Linked DNA regions of Puniceibacterium sp. IMCC21224. The protein of the gene in region 1 interacts with the protein of each later gene in a pairwise test. Links are inferred from orthologs where the notes say so. Each region holds a gene or a part of one and is shown on either strand. Other genes may lie near its edges.

Region 1 (10,356 bases):
GATGGGGCCGTCGATGCGCCCATAAACTGGGTAAGTCTGGGTCATGTCATCCCCTCTGGGGTGCGTTCGGGACGCGTCCTAGAGTGTCATGTCGCCAAAAGGAACGGCAGTTCCTGTCGGATCAGACGACCACTTCGAATTCCTGCTGCGTACCGACGTCGAACACGCGCTTGTATCGGGCAATCTGATCGGCAGGGCCCATCGCCTTGCGGGGGTTGTCTGACAATTTCACTGTGGGGTTTCCATTCGCCGAGATTGCCTTGCAAACCAGACTAAAGGGCGCAAGCCGGTCATCCGGAGTCAGCCCCCGGAAATCATTGGTGAGAAGAGTGCCCCAGCCAAAGCTGACACGAACGCGCCCCAGAAACTGTTTGTGCAGTTCGAGGATCTTGTCCACGTCCAGACCATCGGAAAAGATCACCAGTTTATCGCGCGGATCTTCGCCGCGCTGCTGCCACCAGCGGATTGCGCGCTCTGCCCCTGTGGCCGGATCGCCGCTGTCGATGCGCATTCCGGTCCAGCCCGCCAGCCAGTCCGGCGCGTTGCGCAGGAAACCGTCGGTGCCAAATGTGTCGGGCAGAATGATCCGCAGATTGCCTTCGTGTTCCTCGTGCCAGTCGGCCAGAACATCGTAGGGCGCGCGAGACAACGCGGCATCATCAGGTGCCATTGCGGCATACACCATAGGCAATTCATGGGCGTTGGTGCCGATCGCCTCAAGATCGCGATTCTTGGCGATGAGGCAGTTGGATGTCCCGGTAAAGCGGCGGCCCAGCCCTTCGGTCATCGCCTGAACACACCAGTCCTGCCACAAAAAGGAATGCCGCCGCCGCGTTCCGAAATCGGCGATACGCAGATCGGGGACATCGCGCAGGTGCCCAACCTTTTCCCATAGCTTGGTCATGGCGCGGGCATAGAGCACCTGTAGTTCGAACCGCCCCATGTCATTCAGAACGGCGCGACCACGCAGCTCCATCAACACAGCAAGAGCCGGAATTTCCCATAGCATGACCTCTGGCCAGGCCCCCTCAAACGTCAGTTCATACTGATCGCCGACCCGCTCAAGGTGGTAGGGCGGCAACGACAGGTTTTCGAACCAGTCCATGAAATCCGGGCGAAACATCTGGCGTTTGCCATAAAAGGTGTTGCCGCGCATCCAGGTCGATTCACCACGTGTCAGCGACAGCGATCGGATATGGTCAAGCTGTTCACGCAATTCACCCTCATCGATCAGCCGCGCCAGCGGTATATCCGTTGACCGGTTTATGAGGCTGAACGTCACCTGCGTGTCCCGATTATTGCGGAACACCGACTGACACATCAGCAGCTTGTAAAAATCCGTGTCAATCAGGGACCGGACGATCGGGTCGATTTTCCATTTATGGTTCCAGACACGGGTTGCGATATCCACTGAGAGGCCTCATGCGTTGATCCGTGCCGTGATACGTCATGCGGCGGGTGGGTTCCAAGCGGTTTCTCCGCCCGCCAGTTCCGGTGCAACGCCTCGATCAGTTGCGACCTGCGGACCGGCTTTGACAGGAAATCATCCATGCCAGCCGCAAGACAGGCCACTCGATCGGATTCAAAAGCGTTTGCCGTCAGTGCCACGATGCGGGGTTGTGGCCGCTGGCGCGCCCGCAGCACCCGTGTCGCAGCTAACCCGTCGAGACCGGGCATCGAAATATCCATCAGGATCACATCGGGCCGAAGCTCTTGCTCTAGTCCCAGAACTTCGTGCCCGTCGCAGGCAAAACTGAGGTCGATCTGCAAATCCTTTAAGAAGCGCTCGATCAACAGGCGGTTGGTGCCATTGTCATCGGCCACCAACAGCCTGAGCCCGGCAAGGCTGTGTGTATAGCGGGTCCCCGAGACTGCGGGTTGGGAAGTCGTCTGTCCGGCAGCGTCGGCATCACGGCTGGTATGCCCAACCCGGAACCGTAGCGCAAACGCTGCCCCCGGACCGACGTGATCTACGTCCAGACTGAGATCGCCCCCCATGCGCTGTGCCAACTCGCGCGAGATTGCCAGCCCCAGTCCGGTACCACCAAAGGCGCGCGTCGTCTGGGTATCAACCTGCTCGAACTGCTCGAAAATCCGCTCTGCGTTTTCGGGTGCGACGCCAAAGCCAGTGTCGGTGACGCGAATATCGATCCGGTATCCCTGCGCTTCGGGCGTCGAGGTGACCCGCAATGTGACACCACCGCTGGTCGTAAATTTGACCGCGTTGCCCAGCAGATTTATTAGGATTTGGCGAAGCCGCCCAGCATCGCCCAGGACGGGATCAGGCAGCGCACTGTCGTGGCTTATGTCCAGATACAATTTTTTCTCGCGCGCGGCAGACCGCAGTACCTGTGCTGCATCGCGAATACAGGCCGCAAGACAAAATGGCGTCGACTCAACCCGCATCTTGTCGGCACCAAGTTTGGAATAGTCCAAAATATCATCGATGATCTTGAGCAACGCGCCGGCCGAGGTCCGGATGATCGCGGGGTATTGACGGTGCTCCTCGCTCAGATCCGCGTCGCTCAGCAGATCCGCCATGCCAATGATACCATTCATTGGCGTGCGAATTTCGTGGCTCATCGTGGCGAGGAACGCGGCCTTGGCGCGGGCGGCGTCCTGTGCCTTGTGCATTGCGTCGGCCAGCTGTCTGGCATGTTCTTTGGCGTCAGTCACATTGCGCTCAATGGCGACAACCACATCGACTGCGCCGTCCTCTCCCCTGACTGGCACGGAGTTGGAATCGATCCAGATCTGTTGCCCATCCTTTCTGTAATTCAGAATCTCGGATCGGATCGGCTGACCGGCACTGTTCGCCTCGCGAATGCTGCGAATGGTGTCCGGCGATGTCTCAGGTCCGTTGAGCAGATCACCGATACTGCAACCCTTTGCCTCAGCCGCCGAGTAACCGGTTATCCGGGTAAAGGCGGCGTTGGTCCATAGGATCGCCCCATCCAATCCGGAGATAACCACGCTGTCGTTGGCATGTCGTGCCACCAGCGACAATTGCCGCGCCTCGCGCTGAGTGTCGTGCAATTCGCTATTCGCAATCTCCAAGTTCCAGGCGCTTTGAAGCAACTCGCGGTTGTGGTGCAGGTTGCGCTCAAAGCTGCGGATCGTGAACGTCAAAAACATCCGCACCATGTAGATCATCATGGAGACCGCCAGAAAATTGTAGGCGTGATGCGCATCGAGAGACCTGGAAAGCGCAAATTCAATATTCAGAAACGCGCAACAGGTTCCAGCATAGATCCATAGCCGGAATCGCGCAGCTAGGGGATGAAACGGATAAGCCAGCCCGGCGTCCATCGCCGCCCCACTCAGAAACGCCAACGCGAAAAAGTCAGGATCCGAGTCCGGCAGCGCGAGCAGCGTGAACAGCACGCAGGCCGCAATGGTCAGCGCCTGAAACGCCGCCGAACCGCCGGTGATCTGTTCGATCCGCCGAAACTCCCAACCCTTGGCAATGAAATTCGGTACCTGGCGCAGCACAATCCAATCGACGCCCTCGCCCAGCAGGGCGAGGCTCAGCACTAGAATGCCAATATGGGGCGACACCAGAATCGCCAGTGCAAGAGACCCGACAACCGTCAGCACCTGCCGTGCAACGAAATGCGCCTGCCGCCCGTGCGCATAACGCAAGATCAGACCCTCGGGCGAATGACGCGCCTCAAAAGCTGCCATGCGTGCGTCAACTGAAGGAGCGGCAATCGCCATACATCAGACCCCGGATATTCACATGCTTACCCGAGTACCCCGCAGGGAGTTAAGAATTCGGCAACGACTCAGGACAAGGCCACACCGGCGCTGCGCATTTCAGCCAGTGCTGCCGCCAAAGAACCGCCAACATCGATACCGCGCGCAGCGGATTGCACCAAAGTGACAGCATACCCAGCCCGCACAGCATCCAACGCTGAATGATGGACGCAAAAATCCGTTGCGAGGCCCACCATCGTCAGCGTGTCGATGCCGCGCGCCCGCAGATATCCGTCCAGCCCCGTCGGCGTCTGGCGGTCATTCTCGAAAAACGCCGAATAGCTGTCAATCGCGGCGCGGAATCCCTTGCGGATAATCAGATCGGCACGGTGGGTGTCCAGGTCCGGATGAAATTCCGCCCCCTTTGATCCCTGAACGCAATGGTCGGGCCAAAGCACCTGCGGCCCATACGGCATCTCGGTTAACTCCAGCGGGGCCTTGCCCGGATGCTGACTGGCAAAGGACGAATGGCCCGCCGGGTGCCAATCCTGTGTCAGAACCACCGCGTCAAAATCCGCCATCATGGCGTTGATCGGTGCGACAACCTCGTCGCCTTCGGCCACGGCCAGAGCACCGCCGGGGCAAAAATCATTCTGGACGTCAATCACGATCAGCGCCTGCATATCCGTCTCCCTTATGCGGTGCCTCAGGGGTAGGCATCGCGGCGGCAACGGTCAAGCTGGTGTCGGCAGGCTTGATCCCGGCGATCCGTCAGCTTAGATCGCTGGCATGTTCAAGGTCGCCGCCCTCTATCATTTTACCCGCATCCCGGACCCCGCCGCATGGCAGGCGCCGCTGCACGCGTTCTGCCAGTCGCAGAATGTGACCGGCACGCTGCTGCTGGCGCATGAGGGGATCAACGGAACCATAGCGGGGCCAGCGGACGGAATTGACGCGGTTCTGACGCATCTGCGGACCCTGCCGGGGCTGGAGGCGCTGGACTGGAAAACATCGACCGCGCAGGATCGCCCATTCGCCCGCTTGAAGGTCCGGCTCAAGCGTGAGATCGTGACCATGGGGCAGCCGGATGTCGATCCGCTGGCCGGGACCGGGCATTACGTTGATCCGGCAGACTGGAACGCGCTGATCACCGCACCGGATGTGGCGGTGATCGACACCCGCAACGCCTACGAGGTCAGCATCGGCACGTTTGACGGCGCGATCGACCCACAAACCGAACGGTTTCGGGATTTCCCGGCCTGGTGGGAGGCGAACAAACATCGATTTCACAACAAACGCATCGCGATGTTTTGCACCGGCGGCATTCGCTGCGAAAAATCCACCAACTATCTTCTGGGGCAAGGCGTCGACGAGGTGTACCACCTCAGGGGCGGCATCCTGAAATACCTCGAAGAGGTGCCACAGGATCAGAGCACATGGCAGGGCGATTGCTTTGTCTTTGATGGCCGCGTTTCGGTCGGACATGGCCTAAGCGAGGGGCCGCATCTGCTGTGCCATGCCTGCCGCCTGCCGATCCTACCCAAAGATCGCAACCGCCCCGAATACGAGGTGGGCGTGTCCTGCCACCTGTGCGCTGACAAGACATCCGACGCGGACAAGGCCCGGTTTAGGGAACGGCAAAAACAGATCCGCCTTGCCGAAGGGCGCGGTGAACGGCATCTGCACGCTGATATCCCCGACGATACCCGTTAGGTCCAGCCCGGCCTCTTGATCACGCAACCGAAGCGTTCAGCCGTTGCCCCCGTTGCCCGCGCAACAGGATTACGATCATGATAGCGATATTCAGGCCGTTCCAGGCGATGCCGTTCAGGAACGCCCATTCGTAGCTACCGGTCACGTCATAGATCACACCTGACATCCAACCGCCCAGCGCCATGCCCATGATCGTCATCATCAAAACGAATCCGACGCGGGCGCCGGCCTCGCGGGCGGGCATATATTCCCGCACGATCAGGGCATACGAGGGCACGATTCCGCCCTGGCTCAGCCCAAACACCAGGCTGACCATATAGAGCGACACCAACCCTCCTGCAGGGAGGTAAAGAAACAACGCCAGACATTGCAGCGTGGAGCCGATCAGCAACGTGCGAACGCCGCCCAACCGGTCCGCCATCACACCCGATATCAGTCGCGACACCACGCCGCCCAGCAACATCAGTGACAGCATCTCGGTTCCGGCAACCGCGCCAAACCCCATATCAACGCAGAGCGAGACGATATGGACCTGCGGCATCGACATCGCCACGCAACAGCCAACGCCTGCCAGCCCCAGCATCACTTGCAACTGGCGCGGTGTGAACCCGGTGGCGCGGGCACGAGTCGAGGCTTGGGCCTCGGCGGCCTGCGTCGCGTCTTCGGGAACCCGGCGGCGCAGCAGCAGGGCCAGCGGCAGCATGATCAGCAGCGTCAGCACCGCCAGCGCCGAGTAGATCCAGCGCCATCCGGCGTCTGCCGCAAACCAGCCCAGCAGCGCCGGCCAGATCGCCCCGGACAGATAGTTCCCCGATGCGGCGACAGCCACGGCAATCCCGCGCCGCGCCATGAACCACTGTGAAATGTCGGCAATCAGCGGCCCGAAACAGGACGCCGTGCCAAATCCGACGGCAATCTGCACCAGGCTCAGCACAGCGATCGAAGGGCTCAGCGCCGCCGCGGCATAGCTGGCCGCGATCAACAACGCCGCGCCGATCAACGACAGGCTCATGCCCCAGCAGTCGACCGCGCGACCAATCAGCAGGTTGCCCAGCGCAAAGCCGATCATGGTAGTGGTATAGGGCAGCGACGCCTCGGCCCGGCCTGCACCAAATTCGGCCTCGACCGCTGGCATGATGACGATGATCGCCCACATGCCGACATTGCCCATGACGGCAATCAACAGGGTCACACCCAGACGAATCCAGGAATAGCGGCTGTCAAAAATAGATGTCGTGCTCATGCGCGCACCCTATGCCGCTTTGCCGCGGATGGTATAGCCGGAAAGCGACCACAACGGTTTGACGTCGCCTCGCTTCGGGCACAGTGTAGCAGCGACAGCAGGAGCAGCGCAGATGACCCAAGACACCCCGATCGAACGCCACGTTCTGCAGGATGGCGATGTGCGTATCGCTGTCCTGTCAATGGGCTGCGCAGTGCAGGATTGGCAGGTCGGCGACACCCATGTCGTACTGGGCTACGCCAACCCCGAGGATTACCGCACCAACCCAGTTGCCATGGGCACAGTCTGCGGGCGCGTCGTGAACCGGATCCGCAACGCCCGGTTTGACATCGACGGAACCACCTACCGACTGCCCGCCAATTCAGGCCCGAACCATATTCACGGCGGCCCCGGTGGGCTGGGCCTGAGCAACTGGCAAATGGACCGGGACGGCGCCCGCGCCGTGCTGCTGCGCCACCACTCGACAGATCTGGATCAGGGATATCCGGGGGCGGTCGATTTCAGCGTCGAAATGCGGCTTGATGGGCACCGTCTGACCTACATTATGACGGGCACGCCGTCGCAAAAGACGCCGATCAACCTGGCCCAGCACATTTATTTCAATCTGATGGGCAACGGCACGGTACGCGATCACGTCCTGCGTATTGACGCCGACACCTACACCCCCAATGCCGCCGACAACATGCCGATGGGCCGGATCGACCCGGTCGATGGCACACGTTATGACTTTCGCACGCCCAAGCGGCTCGAAGATGCCGACCAAGAGCGCGCTGGATGGGACGGCAATCTGCTGCTGAACCAGACGACACAGCCCAAGGCCGAGGTCACCGCCCCCAACGGCATGCGTCTGCGGCTCTGGTCGCAGGAACGTGGTCTTCAGCTCTATACCTCGAACACGCTCGGGCCACATGGCAGCCCGCTGCCCGGCCCCCCACATGCACCGTTTGCCGGGATCTGTCTTGAAGCGCAGGGGATGCCGGTGGCGTTTGGCACCGATGCGCTGGAACAAAGCCTGTGTGAGCCGGGCCGCGATTATTTTCAGAAACTCGAGATCGAGATTGCGCCGGATGCCTGATCGTCTGTCTGGGTATCTGTTGTGACTATGAGAGGCATCGTGACAACGCCCACGCCCTTGGTGACACCGGCTGACATTTTACGCGCGGCGCATGTGCTGCGCGGTGTGGCTGACAATACGCCCATGGTGCCATCGCCTTATATGCAGACCACCTACGGACAGCCCTTCTGGCTCAAGCTGGAAACCGCTCAGCCCATCGGTGCTTTCAAACTCCGTGGTGCGGTCAATGCTGTCGCGACCCTGCCGGACACGGTAACAGGCGTGACCTGCTGTTCAACTGGCAACCACGGGCGCGGCGTCGCCTGGGCTGCGGCCCGGACAGGGCTGCGCGCGGTGATCTGCATGTCCGCCCTTGTGCCACAGACCAAGATCGACGGCATTCGCGCCCTTGGGGCAGAGGTTCGCATTACCGGCACCTCTCAGGACGATGCGCAGGCGGAATGCCTGCGGCTGGTCGCCCAAGAAGGGCTGGTCGAAATTCCGCCCTTTGACGATCCGAATGTGATCGCAGGACAAGGCACCATCGGCTTCGAGATGCTGCGTCAGGTGCCAGACCTCGAAACCCTGCTGGTTCCTCTTTCTGGCGGTGGTCTGGCGGCGGGGGTTGCCTGTGCCGCCAAGGCGCTGAAACCCGGGATCAGGCTGGTCGGCGTCAGCATGGATCGCGGTGCCGCAATGGAGCAAAGCATTCGTGCCGGGCACCCGGTCGGCGTGACCGAAGTCGCCAGTCTGGCCGACAGCCTGGGAGGCGGCATCGGCGCGGGCAACCGGCTGACCTTGCCGATGTGCCGCGACTTTCTGGACGATGTGGTGCTGGTGTCCGAGGACGAGATTTATCGCGCGCTACAAACCCTGTTTTACGAGGAACGTATAATCGCCGAAGGTGCCAGTGTCGTCGGCATCGCCGCGGTTCAGGCCGGCAAGGTCGCACCGAGTGGCCCGCTCGGGACGATCCTGACGGGGCGCAATCTGGATATGCCGATGCTGTCACGGATCGTGACCGGGCAGGATGTGACCCTGGGTGACGTAACGATAAAAGGAAGCGCCTATGCCGGATGACATCCGCATCCTGACCGAGGCTGACCTGCGCAAGGCGGTCACGCTTGATCTCGGGCTGGTCGATGTGATCGAACGGGCGTTTGTGGCGCTGGCGCAGGGCGGCGTGGTTATGCCGCCGGTGCTGTCAATGGACCTTGCCACGCAGAACGGCGAGGTGGATATCAAGACCGCCTGCATCCCCGGCTTTGACAGTTTTGCGATCAAGATCAGCACCGGTTTCTTTGGCAATGCCGCGCTGGGCCTGCCCAGCCTGAGCGGGCTGATGGTGGTGTTTTCTGCACACACTGGTCAGGTTCGGGCGGTGCTGCTCGACAATGGCTATCTGACGGATCTGCGGACTGCCGCCGCTGGTGCCGTGGCAGCGCGACATTTGGCCCCGGCAGACGTCTCTACGGCGGGCGTGATCGGGACCGGTCTGCAAGCACGATTGCAGATGCAAGCGGCACATCTGGTCCGCCCGTTCACTCAGGCGCTGGTCTGGGGACGGGACGCCGACAAGGCCGCGCTCTGCGCCGATGATCTGTCTCGCACTCTTGGCATCCCCGCCCAAGCCGTGGTCGATGCGGAGGAGCTCGTCATGCGGTCGCAGCTTGTGATCACGACCACTCCGGCCCGCGCACCGGTTCTTCAGGCGGAATGGCTGCATCCGGGATTGCATGTCACCGCCATGGGCGCCGACGCGCCGGACAAGAACGAGATAGCGCCACAGGCGCTTGTCCGCGCCGACCTCTACGCGGCGGACCGGCTGTCACAGGTCGAAGTCCTGGGTGAATTTCGATCCGCGCTGGCGGCCGGCCTCTGGACCAAAGCGCCGCCGCCAGAACTCGGTACGATCATTGTTGGCCAGGTGCCGGGCCGAGTTGATCAACAGGCGATCACGATCGCCGATCTGACTGGCACCGGCGCTCAGGACACGGCCATAGCCAGCCACGTCCTTGGCCAGTCGGTTCGAATTGATACGACGGCTCGCCACTTGTCGGACTGAAACCCACCTTTGGGGGTTGATTGGCGCCTCCGCGATTAGAACATTGGCACAAGCGACGGCTTGCAACCTGCTGATCTTTGGCGGGCAAGCGCATGGCACAGCCCACGCTGGCGCAGGAAGCAACCGCGGCCAAGCTGGCGCACTGGTGGGCGATACATCCCGTCGCCCCATGCATCAAAACCTGTCCGACCCCGTTGTGGCAAGCAGGCAAACGATGCCGGGCCAGTATAAATCTTAACAGGTGGCTGCCGCTCACGCTGAGATACCCGTGTGTCTGCCTGCGTCGGGCTCGCTGACAAAGACTGGCTGCCACGGCGCACCCCCGGGTCAGGCTTCACGATTTCGAATGCCGAGAGTTTGTCAGAAGATCCAGATTATATCCTTCGCCAGATCGGCCTGCAGTCATCGTGAAATTTTCGCGGGCCTCTAAGTATTGGGACACCTAATTGACTGACGACTTCACGCCATCGCCCCACCCGAGCCACCTGCGGGATCCTCGACTTGGGATTCCATCCTATTCGATGTCCGAGACTGCGATGCGATTCCGGTTATACACTGGTTTGTCATCAGCAGAGTGGCGTTGAG
Region 2 (10,521 bases), 2.4 Mb from region 1 along the record:
ACACCGGCATCCACAAGATCCTTGAGTGTCCCGCCAGTGACCGCACCATCCTTGTCGACGGTCCAAGTCAGCTCGTCCCCGGCTTCGACATAAATCGCGCCGGTATCTTCGTTGATGATGTCCTTGGACACAAAGCGGCCCACGACATTTTCGAACGGTACGAGCAAATCCTTGACCTTGTCGTCGTCAATCATCTGCTTGACGGCACGCGGCGTGATCTTCTTGCCAGCTTCGGCCAGAATCTCACCGGACTCGGCATCAACCAGATCAAAGGTGGGCCGGGTTCCGCGCACACGCTCGGGGAAGAATTTGGTGATCCAGCCGCGCTGGCCCTGCGCCGCTGTGAAGGTGACTGTGTTGAAATAGGCGTCCATGATCGCCTCCTGATCCATACCAAGGGCATAGAGCAGAGTGGTCACCGGCAGTTTGCGGCGGCGGTCGATCCGGGCATAAACATTATCCTTGGCATCGAATTCAAAGTCGAGCCAGGAGCCGCGATAGGGAATGATGCGGCAGGCGAACAGCAGCTTGCCCGAGGAATGCGTCTTGCCCTTGTCATGGTCAAAGAACACACCGGGGGAACGGTGCATCTGGCTGACGATAACCCGCTCGGTGCCGTTGACAACAAAGGTGCCGTTGGGTGTCATCAGGGGCATATCGCCCATGTAGACGTCCTGTTCTTTGATGTCCTTGACCGATTTCGCGCCGGTATCTTCGTCGATATCAAACACGATAAGACGCAGCGTCACTTTCAGCGGTGCAGCATAGGTCATGTCGCGCTGCTGACATTCCTCAACATCATATTTCGGCTTTTCCAGCTCGTAGCTGACAAATTCCAGGATCGATGTTTCGTTGAAATCTTTGATCGGAAAGACCGACTGGAACACGCCTTTGATGCCTTCGCCGTCAAGCGGCTGCGGCTGGTCGCCGGATTTCAGGAAAAGATCATAGGACGATTTCTGAACTTCGATCAGATTCGGCATTTCCAGAACTTCGCGGATTTTGCCGAAATACTTGCGAAGACGTTTCTGGCCAAGAAAGCTTTGCGCCATGTCAGGTGTCACCTTTTCAGTTTCTCAACGGACGCGCGGCGCTGTCGGGCCACAGCGGCACACCCATCAGAGACGGCAGAGTTTCGATCCATTCATGGCGCCCGTCCCACCGGACGCCTCCCGATCCTTGAACCTCGCCTTAGAAAAGCCCTTTGCGCCGATATGGCTGATAAGGGCCTCTCTGAGACAGGCTCGGCTGGACCCGGCAATCTCCGGATCCAGCCTGTTTTTTCAGTATTCCGGGCGCACCCGGAACCGATTACTTGAGCTCGACTTCGGCGCCAGCTGCTTCCAGCTTGCCCTTGATCTCGTCGGCTTCGGCTTTCGAAACCTGCTCTTTGACGGCTTTGCCGCCCGCTTCAACCAGGTCTTTGGCTTCTTTGAGGCCCAGACCGGTGATTGCGCGGACTTCCTTGATCACGTTGATCTTGGAGGCGCCGGCCGATTTCAGGATGACGTCGAATTCGGTCTGCTCTTCAGCAGCGGCACCGCCGGCATCTGCCGGGCCTGCCATCATCACTGCGCCGCCAGCGGCGGGCTCGATGCCGTACTCGTCTTTCAGGATAGTTTTCAGTTCTTGTGCTTCCAGCAGCGTGAGGTTCACGATTTGCTCAGCAAGTGCTTTCAGATCAGCCATTGTGACTTCTTTCCGTATCTAAATGTGTTCCAACGTCGGGATTACAACCCCACGATGATCCCATAGGTTGCTTACGCAGCCGCCTTGTCCTCGATTGTGGACAAGATGGATGCGATATTCGAAGCAGGTGCGCCAATGGCCCCGGCAATGTTCGATGCGGGTGCGCCGATGCAGCCAACGATCGAAGCAATAAGCTCCTCGCGCGACGGCATCTTCGACACGGATTCCACACCGGCCCGGTCCAGAGCATTCTCACCCATTGCGCCGCCAAGAATTTCAAACTTCTTGTTATCTTTGGCGAAGTCCTCGGCCACCTTGGCTGCTGCCACGGGGTCCTCGGAATAGGTCAGAACGGTCATGCCCGTCAGGAAGTCAGCAATGCTTGCGCAGGGCTTTCCCTCAAGGGCGATCTTGGCGAGCCTGTTCTTGGCGACGCGTACGGATGCTTCGGCAGCGCGTGCGCGCCCCCGGAGATCCTGCATCTCTGCAACCGTGAGACCTTCGTAATGTGCTACCACCACGACGCCAGAGCTTTCGAAGATCTGGCCGAGTTCCTCGACCAATTTCTCTTTCTGGGCTCTATCCACAGTTTTACTCCAAATTTGGGGGTCTCCCCCCGGCTCATGTCAGGGTGCGGTCAGACCGCACCCGTTACGGGTCCGTAGTCAGGGTCCCGAGGCCGTGATCGCCCGAAGGTCAAAGACCTGTCGGAAATCTTGTCTCGTTTCCCATCTCAGGAAGGAATTATTCCGGATATATCCCCGGAACCCTCCGTCTCGGACAGAACGAGGCCGATATTCTGGCCCCGCATTCGCCCCGAGGCTCGCGCCCCGGAGCCAATCTGTTATTCGACGTTTGCTTCGGCCACGTCTACAGTGATACCCGGGCCCATGGTCGAGCTCAGCGCGATGCGCTTGAGGTACGTCCCCTTGGCACCGGCCGGCTTTGCCTTGGTCACGGCCGAAACGAAGGCGCGGATGTTTTCCACCAGCTTGGCCTCGTCGAACGAAACCTTGCCAACGCCTGCATGCACAACACCGGCCTTTTCAGCCTTGAACTGAACCTGACCGCCCTTGGCTGCCGTGATGGCCTCCTTGACGTCCATGGTCACAGTACCGACTTTGGGGTTCGGCATCAGGTTACGCGGGCCCAGAACTTTGCCCAGACGACCGACGATCGGCATCATGTCAGGCGTCGCGATGCAACGATCAAAGTCGATCTTGCCGCCCTGAATGGCTTCCATCAGGTCTTCGGCACCAACGATATCAGCACCAGCCGCCGTGGCTTCCTCGGCCTTGGCGCCACGTGCAAAGACAGCGACGCGAACCGTCTTGCCCGTGCCATTTGGCAGACCAACGACACCGCGAACCATCTGGTCAGCGTGACGCGGGTCAACACCAAGGTTCATGGCGATCTCGACGGTTTCATCGAACTTTGCATTGGCATTGCCCTTGATCAGGGCGACGGCCTCGGCAATCGTGATATCCTCTTTGCCGGCAAAGGCCTCACGGGCCGCGCGGGTGCGTTTTCCAAGTTTAGCCATCTTACTTAACCTCGATGCCCATGGACTTTGCGGAGCCCAGAATGATCTGCATGGCGGCCTCAACGTCGTTCGCGCTCAGGTCCTTCATCTTTGCTTCGGCAATTTCACGTACCTGCGAGACAGTCACCGATGCGACAGTCTCACGGCCCGGAAGAGGCGAACCCTTAGGACGATTGCGTTTGCCCACTGGTTTCATGCCGGCTGCCTTCTTGAGGTAATAAGACGCGGGCGGCGTCTTGATTTCCATCGTAAAGGACTTGTCCTGATAATACGTGATCACAGTCGGGCACGGCGCGCCAGGCTCCATTTCCTGCGTCTTGGCGTTGAACGCCTTGCAGAACTCCATGATATTGATGCCGCGCTGACCCAGCGCCGGACCCACGGGCGGGCTCGGGTTGGCCTGCCCGGCCTTGATCTGCAGTTTCATCTTGCCAGCAAGCTTCTTTGCCATCTGGCTACTCCTTTATGTCCAACGGCCCCCTGACGCGTCAATCGGGCCTTGTCGTTGCCGTGGTGCGGTTCGGACATCGCGATGCCAACACCTCCCACGCTTGCGGCGCCCAAAGGCGCCCTACCCTCAGGCCCCCTGCTTGGTGACCTGAGTGAATTCCAGCTCGACCGGAGTTTCCCGACCAAAGATCGACACCGCGACCCGCAGGCGCTGGGTGTCTTCGTCCACACCCTCAACCATGCCGTCGAAATCTTCGAACGGACCATCGTTGACCTTGACCCGCTCACCGATCTCAAAATGTATTAGCGTACGCGGGCTATCCTCGCCTTCCTGCACATTGTGCAGGATCGCGCTGACCTCGGCGTCGCGCATCGGCATCGGACGCCCCTGCGGACCCAAAAACCCGGTTACGCGGTTGATCGAGTTGATCAGGTGGTAGCCCCGGTCGGACATTTCCATCTTGACCAATACATAGCCCGGCATGAACCGGCGCTCGGTCGTGACCTTCTTGCCGCGGCGGATCTCGATCACCTCTTCGGTCGGCACCAGAACCTCTTCGATCTGATCCTCAAGCTCCTGTTCGGCAACCGCCGTCCGGATCTGTTCGGCGATCTTCTTCTCGAAATTCGAGAGCACGCTCACCGAATACCACCGCTTCGCCATCTGGCCTCAACCCTTATTCCTGCGCCGGGCCATACCCCGCGTCTTTTTAGACTTCCGACCTGTGGGGTCGTTCTCCGAAACGAAAATCGGCGTGCAAAACGAATCATTGCACGCCCGTATGCGGAAAGTTGCCGTTGACTACCCGTCGCGCCGCCCGAGTTCAAGTGTGCCGGGCAGCTTTTCCCAACGTTTGGGCACGTCTCAGCCGAAAAACGTCAGCATCTCCTGCACGCCACTGCGGATCACGATGTCAACCAGCGCAAAAAATACCGCCGTAAGCGACGCCATGACAAATACCATGACAGTGGTCAGCAACACCTCGCGACGCGACGGCCAGACGACCTTGGCCACTTCCGACCGGACTTGCTGAACGAACTGGAGCGGGTTTGTGCGGGCCATGGATATCTTCTCTGTTAGGTTGGCCGCTGACATACGGGGTTGCGGTTCCGGTTTCAAGTGCGCACACACCCGCCCGCCTGTAGCGGGATCGTGATAGCAACACTGCGTCGCGACATGGAACCGGACGCCAACTAAATGCGTTCATGCGATTCCTTTTGTTTGATTTGTCTTTCCCTAATATTATCAACCGTTTGTGAACTCGGAATTCGACGGGAACGAAATTCGTATTTGCTGGTTGTCCTTTCATACCACGGCGCATGACGATGAGAGCGCCGGGCGAAAACGATAAAGGAGTACCATTATGAAACGCTTTATGATTGCAACCGCCCTTACCCTCAGCATGGCCGGTGGCGCTATGGCCGCGACCGAAGGCGAGATCGTCCAGATCGAAAGATACCTGCCCGATGTTGACGCGTCGACGCTCACCGATACTCAGGTTGCGAGCGCCATGAACATCATCAACAGCAGCGACATGACCAGCGAAGACATCGCCACACTGCGCAGCGTTGTAGAGGGAGCTGAATTCAAGGCTTCGCACTCATCTTCCTCGATGCTAAGTGCCGAAGAAATCGCGATACTTCAGCCGTATACCCCCGGCGTTGATCTGACCATGGTGTCGCGCGCTCAGGCACAGCCCGCTCTGGCAGTGATCAACAGCGGTGAGGCAAATGCCGATATGGGCGGCACTGTCTCTGCGATTATCATCGGCACGGACGAGGCCATCGGCGAAGGCAATTCAGCCACCGCCGGTCAGGTTGCTGCCCTCAAGCACTTCATGCCCGATCTGGATGTGAGCGCGCTGTCCGAAGCCCAGTTGAAATCGGCCCTGGCGGCGGTGAACAGCGGTACGGGTACCAACGAAGTCCGCTCCCAGCTGGAGACGATTGCGAAAAGCTGATTCAATTATCGGCCTAAGTGAATGCCTAAACAACAAAGGGGGACCATCTTTGGATGGTCCCCCTTTCTCTGTGCCGCAAGGACTTTTACCGTCTTTCCCCGCCCCCAGCGCACGAATGGGAAAATTCCGTTGCGGAACGCTTCCTATCACCGTCGATGAAGCGCCCAGACCTCTTGCATCCCGCGCGCGACACGCCATGCTGCGCGAAAACCCAAGGGGGCATTGCTGAAATGAACTGGCTGACCGACTACAAAATCCCGGTGGGGGATGTGGCCGAGGCCGTCTTTGGCTGGCTACAACAGAATGGTGGCTGGTTTTTTGATGGTTTGGCACTGGGCCTTGAGGCGATGATCGACGCAGTGCTCTGGGTGCTGCAGACGCCGCCGACGCTGTTGGTGATCGCCGCCTTTGTGGCTGGAACATGGGCCTTGCAGCGAGGCTGGAAAATTCCGCTTTTCGTGGGCCTCGGGTTCCTCTTCATCGTCAATCAGGGCTATTGGGAAGAAACAACCGAAAGCCTGACCCTCGTCTTGTCAGCCTGTGTTGTCTGCATGGGCGTGGGTGTTCCCATTGGTATCGCTGTGGCGCATCGGCCCAGATTATATGCCGCGATGCGTCCAGTGCTGGACCTGATGCAGACGCTGCCAACCTTTGTATACCTCATCCCGGCGATCGTGTTCTTTGGCATCGGTATGGTGCCAGGGCTGATCGCCACGGTGATCTTTGTGGTGCCTGCGCCGATCCGGCTGACCCATCTCGGGATTTCCAGCACCCCTACAGAGCTGCTGGAAGCAGCCGAGTCCTTTGGCGCGAAACCCAGCCAAACCCTTTGGAAAATCGAATTGCCTTATGCCCTGCCGCAAATCATGGCGGGGTTGAACCAAACAATCATGCTGTCGCTGTCGATGGTGGTGATCGCAGCACTTGTAGGTGCCGACGGGCTGGGCGTCCCGGTGGTGCGGGCGCTGAACCGCGTCGACACTGGCCTCGGATTCGAAAGCGGTTTTGTCATTGTGGTGGTTGCCATCATGCTGGATCGGATGCTGCGGGTGGGTGACAAATGAACAAGGCAGTTTCATTCGACAAAGTCTCGATCGTCTTTGGCCCGAAACCCGAGGCGGCGCTGCCACTGATGGACCGAGGACAAAGCCGGTCCGAAGTGCAGCAGGCGACCGACCAGATCCTGGGCGTGCACAATTGTTCGCTTGATGTGGAGGAAGGTGAGATCCTGGTTCTAATGGGGCTCTCAGGATCGGGTAAATCGACGCTGCTGCGGGCCGTCAACGGGCTGAACCCGGTGGCACGCGGTGCGGTGAGGGTGAATGACGGCGGCATGATGGTCGACGTTACCAAATGCAACGCCAACGCCCTGCGCCGCATCCGCCAGAGCCGTGTGGCCATGGTGTTCCAGCAGTTTGGTCTGCTGCCCTGGCGCACGGTTGCCGAAAATGTCGGGTTTGGCCTTGAGCTGGCCGGCGTCCCCACAGCGGAACGGGCGCAGAAGGTTTCAGAACAACTTAGCCTCGTGGGACTATCCGAACGGGCGAACGCCAAAGTGGCGGAACTGTCCGGCGGCATGCAACAGCGCGTGGGCCTGGCGCGGGCCTTTGCCACTCAGGCGCCGATCCTACTGATGGACGAACCATTCTCAGCGCTCGACCCGCTGATCCGATCGCGCCTTCAGGATGAATTGCTAGACCTGCAACGCGATTTGAAACGCACGATCATCTTCGTCAGCCACGATCTCGACGAAGCCTTTAAACTGGGTGGCCGGATCGCAATCATGCAGGGTGGACGCATCGTGCAATGCGGCACCCCACGCGAGATTTTTTCAGCTCCAGCCTCAGACTACGTTGCCGATTTTGTCGCAAACATGAATCCGCTCGGAGTACTGACCGCACGCGACGTGATGCTGCCTGCAAAACCTGCGGGTCTACCTACGGTGAATGCCGAGATGCCGGTGCGGGATGTCATGGCCCAGCTTGCGGGGCGACCTTGGCTGGCTGTTGAACAACTAGGCACGGTGATTGGCAGTGTCAGTGCCGACTCTATCGTTGCCCGGTTGAGCGCATAGGCTAGCGGCTGACCCCAAGAATTTTCGTACGAAAATTCTTGGGGTATACTTCGAGTGTTGCGGACTATTCAGCCGCGATCTTGTCCTGCGTTTTGGTGTCAAAATCCGAAGCGTCATGGCGCTCGCGCAGCTGGGTTTCCGGCTCACCAAAAGCGCGATTCACCATACGCCCACGCTGTACGGCGGGACGGGCGTCGATCTCGGTCGCCCACCGCAACACATTCGCATAGCTTTCCACGTCAAGGAATTCGGCCGCAGAGTAAAGCCGCCCCAGAACAAGCTGCCCATACCACGACCAGATTGCCATATCGGCGATGGTATAGTCGGGGCCCGCAAGATAGGGCGTTTCGGCCAGCCGCTTATCCAGAACATCTAGCTGACGCTTGGTCTCCATCGCGAAGCGGTTGATCGGATATTCCCACTTTTCCGGGGCGTAGGCGTAGAAATGGCCGAAACCGCCCCCCAGATAGGGCGCGGACCCCATCTGCCAGAACAGCCAGCTTAGCATTTCGGGCCGCGCCGAAGGGGCCCCCAGAAAGGCGCCGAACTTTTCCGCAAGATGCAGCAGAATAGCACCGGATTCAAAAATCCGCACCGGGGTATCGCCACTGTGATCCATCAACGCTGGAATCTTGGAATTCGGATTCACGCTGACAAAGCCGCTGCCGAACTGATCCCCATCGCCGATCTTGATCAACCATGCATCGTATTCGGCATCTCTGTGTCCTGCGGCCAGAAGCTCTTCGAACATCACGGTGACCTTGACCCCATTGGGCGTCGCCAGTGAGTAGAGCTGGAACGGGTGTTCGCCCACTGGCAGTTCCCGATCCTGGGTCGGACCGGAAATAGGACGATTGATGCTGGCAAACTGGCCACCGCTCGCGGCGTCCCAAGTCCAGACTTTGGGCGGGGTATAGGTATCGGTCATGGCAGAGGCGTCCTTTGATTTCTGCATCGAAAGAGAGATGTCCCGACACAAGATATGCAGGCGAGCAGAAAATGCCAGACGCGACCTCGGATTCGATACCTGTATCACGGCACAAGCTCTGTCCGGTGGGCAAGAACTTCGCCCCATTCGCTGTTGCTGCGGCGTTCAGAGCACGCCAATCTCGGCCAGCGCCCCAGCAAGTTCAGGCGGCAGCGCGTCCTCATGCGCCCGGGCGCCGGACAGGTCCACAGGCGCGTCGCCAGGGGCGAGATAGCGCCAGCCCTGAAACGGGCGCCGCGTGGCGGGGGTGGTGCGGATCAATTCCGGGTCCAGGACGATGGCACAGCGCCGTATGCCGTCGGCGCTGTCATGCTCATCCAGCCGCAGGATACGCTGGCGACATTGCACCAGCCCCTTGATCACCCAGTAGATCGAACCGCCGTTCAGCACGTCGGCCTCGCGGCGCGGCCTCATTCGGGTGACATGGCGCGGCAAACCGTCCGCTGTCTGCGCTCGGCCCGATGCCTGCCAAGCGGCGAGATCCTCAACCGACTCGGTGCCGACGCTGAGCTTCAGGATGTGCGTGATTTTATCCACAGTGATATCCCCCAAACCTTCCCCAGCGGCAGAACATATGGTATGTAGTTCACCCTGTTCTCCAAGCGCTGGTATGCTATCTCGCAGATAATCCTATTGCACGCCGAATCCAAGGGAATCGCCACATGACCCGCTTTGCAGCCCCCATCGCCGAACAGATCTGGGACATGAAGTACCGTCTGAAAGAAACCAACGGTACACCGATAGACGCCACAATCGAAGGCACCTGGCGGCGTATTGCTCGGTCTCTGGCCGAGGTCGAGGACGCGCCCGCGGTCTGGGAAGAGAAATTTTACGCCGCGCTGGAGGATTTCAAATACCTCCCCGCCGGGCGAATCATCGCCGGTGCCGGCACCGGGCGGGCCGTGACGCTGTTCAACTGCTTTGTCATGGGCACGGTCCCCGACAGTATGGGGGGCATTTTCGAAATGCTGCGCGAGGCGGCGCTGACCATGCAGCAGGGCGGCGGCATTGGCTATGATTTCAGCACGATCCGACCCAAGGGTGCAGGGGTCAAGGGCGTGGCGGCGGATGCCTCGGGCCCGCTCAGCTTTATGGATGTGTGGGACGCGATGTGCCGCACCATCATGTCCGCCGGCAGCCGCCGCGGCGCGATGATGGCGACCATGCGTTGCGATCACCCCGATATCGAAGGCTTTATCGCTGCCAAGGCGGACTCGGCCCGCTTGCGCATGTTTAACCTGTCGGTGCTGATCACCGATCCCTTCATGGATGCGGTTAAGGCGAACGGCCCCTGGGATCTTGTGTTCGGCGGCACCGTCTACCAAACCGTTCAGGCCCGCGACCTATGGAACCGGATTATGAAGGCAACCTATGACTACGCCGAACCCGGCGTAATCTTTATCGACCGGATCAATCAGGCCAACAATCTGAGCTATGTCGAAACCATCGCCGCCACCAACCCCTGCGGCGAACAGCCCCTGCCCCCCTACGGCGCCTGTCTTTTGGGGTCGATCAACATGGCCCGTCTGGTTACGGACCCGTTTGGCGATGCCGCCGGACTGGACGAGGCCGCGCTAAGCGAGCTGGTCGCCACCGCCGTGCGGATGATGGACAATGTCGTCGATGCGTCGAAGTTTCCGCTGCCGCAGCAGGCCGAAGAGGCCCGCAACAAACGTCGAATCGGTTTAGGGGTCACTGGGCTGGCCGACGCCCTGCTCATGGTCGGTCTGCGCTATGGCTCTGAAGAGGCGGCGCGTCAAACCGAGCAATGGCTGCATGCGATCGCCCGCGCCGCATATCTGGCGTCGGTGGATTT

Evidence for each region.
Region 2: the proteins of IMCC21224_RS03600 (region 1) and rplL interact in binary tests that used the Escherichia coli proteins (3 or more experiments, as listed by UniProt). The link is inferred for Puniceibacterium sp. IMCC21224 from one-to-one orthologs.

Annotation. Positions count from the first base shown.
Region 1 is NZ_LDPY01000001.1:782,225-792,580, reverse strand. What follows is about bases 3,702-6,447. They hold IMCC21224_RS03600 (rhodanese-related sulfurtransferase), read left to right. Parts: upstream 3,702-4,485; coding sequence 4,486-5,409; downstream 5,410-6,447. Other genes in these bases: IMCC21224_RS03595 (CynX/NimT family MFS transporter), read right to left, coding at 5,429-6,447; pncA (bifunctional nicotinamidase/pyrazinamidase), read right to left, coding at 3,786-4,379. Also shown: pncB (nicotinate phosphoribosyltransferase), read right to left, coding at 122-1,411; IMCC21224_RS03610 (PAS domain-containing hybrid sensor histidine kinase/response regulator), read right to left, coding at 1,348-3,684; more of IMCC21224_RS03595, read right to left, coding at 6,448-6,652; IMCC21224_RS03590 (aldose epimerase family protein), read left to right, coding at 6,765-7,727; hydroxyectoine utilization dehydratase EutB, read left to right, coding at 7,767-8,786; IMCC21224_RS03580 (cyclodeaminase), read left to right, coding at 8,776-9,771. UniProt on the Escherichia coli protein: Catalyzes oxygen-dependent 5-hydroxyuridine (ho5U) modification at position 34 in tRNAs, the first step in 5-carboxymethoxyuridine (cmo5U) biosynthesis.
Region 2 is NZ_LDPY01000001.1:3,203,463-3,213,983, forward strand. The notes cover bases 1-2,911. They hold rplL (50S ribosomal protein L7/L12), read right to left. Parts: upstream 1,690-2,911; coding sequence 1,312-1,689; downstream 1-1,311. Other genes in these bases: rpoB (DNA-directed RNA polymerase subunit beta), read right to left, coding at 1-1,052; rplJ (50S ribosomal protein L10), read right to left, coding at 1,761-2,276; rplA (50S ribosomal protein L1), read right to left, coding at 2,534-2,911. Also shown: more of rplA, read right to left, coding at 2,912-3,232; rplK (50S ribosomal protein L11), read right to left, coding at 3,234-3,683; transcription termination/antitermination protein NusG, read right to left, coding at 3,810-4,346; preprotein translocase subunit SecE, read right to left, coding at 4,548-4,745; IMCC21224_RS26565 (hypothetical protein), read left to right, coding at 5,047-5,643; choW (choline ABC transporter permease subunit), read left to right, coding at 5,874-6,707; choV (choline ABC transporter ATP-binding protein), read left to right, coding at 6,704-7,717; yghU (glutathione-dependent disulfide-bond oxidoreductase), read right to left, coding at 7,782-8,645; IMCC21224_RS14895 (DUF1489 family protein), read right to left, coding at 8,811-9,242; IMCC21224_RS14900 (adenosylcobalamin-dependent ribonucleoside-diphosphate reductase), read left to right, coding at 9,368-10,521. UniProt on the Escherichia coli protein: The binding site for several of the GTPase factors involved in protein synthesis (IF-2, EF-Tu, EF-G and RF3). Is thus essential for accurate translation.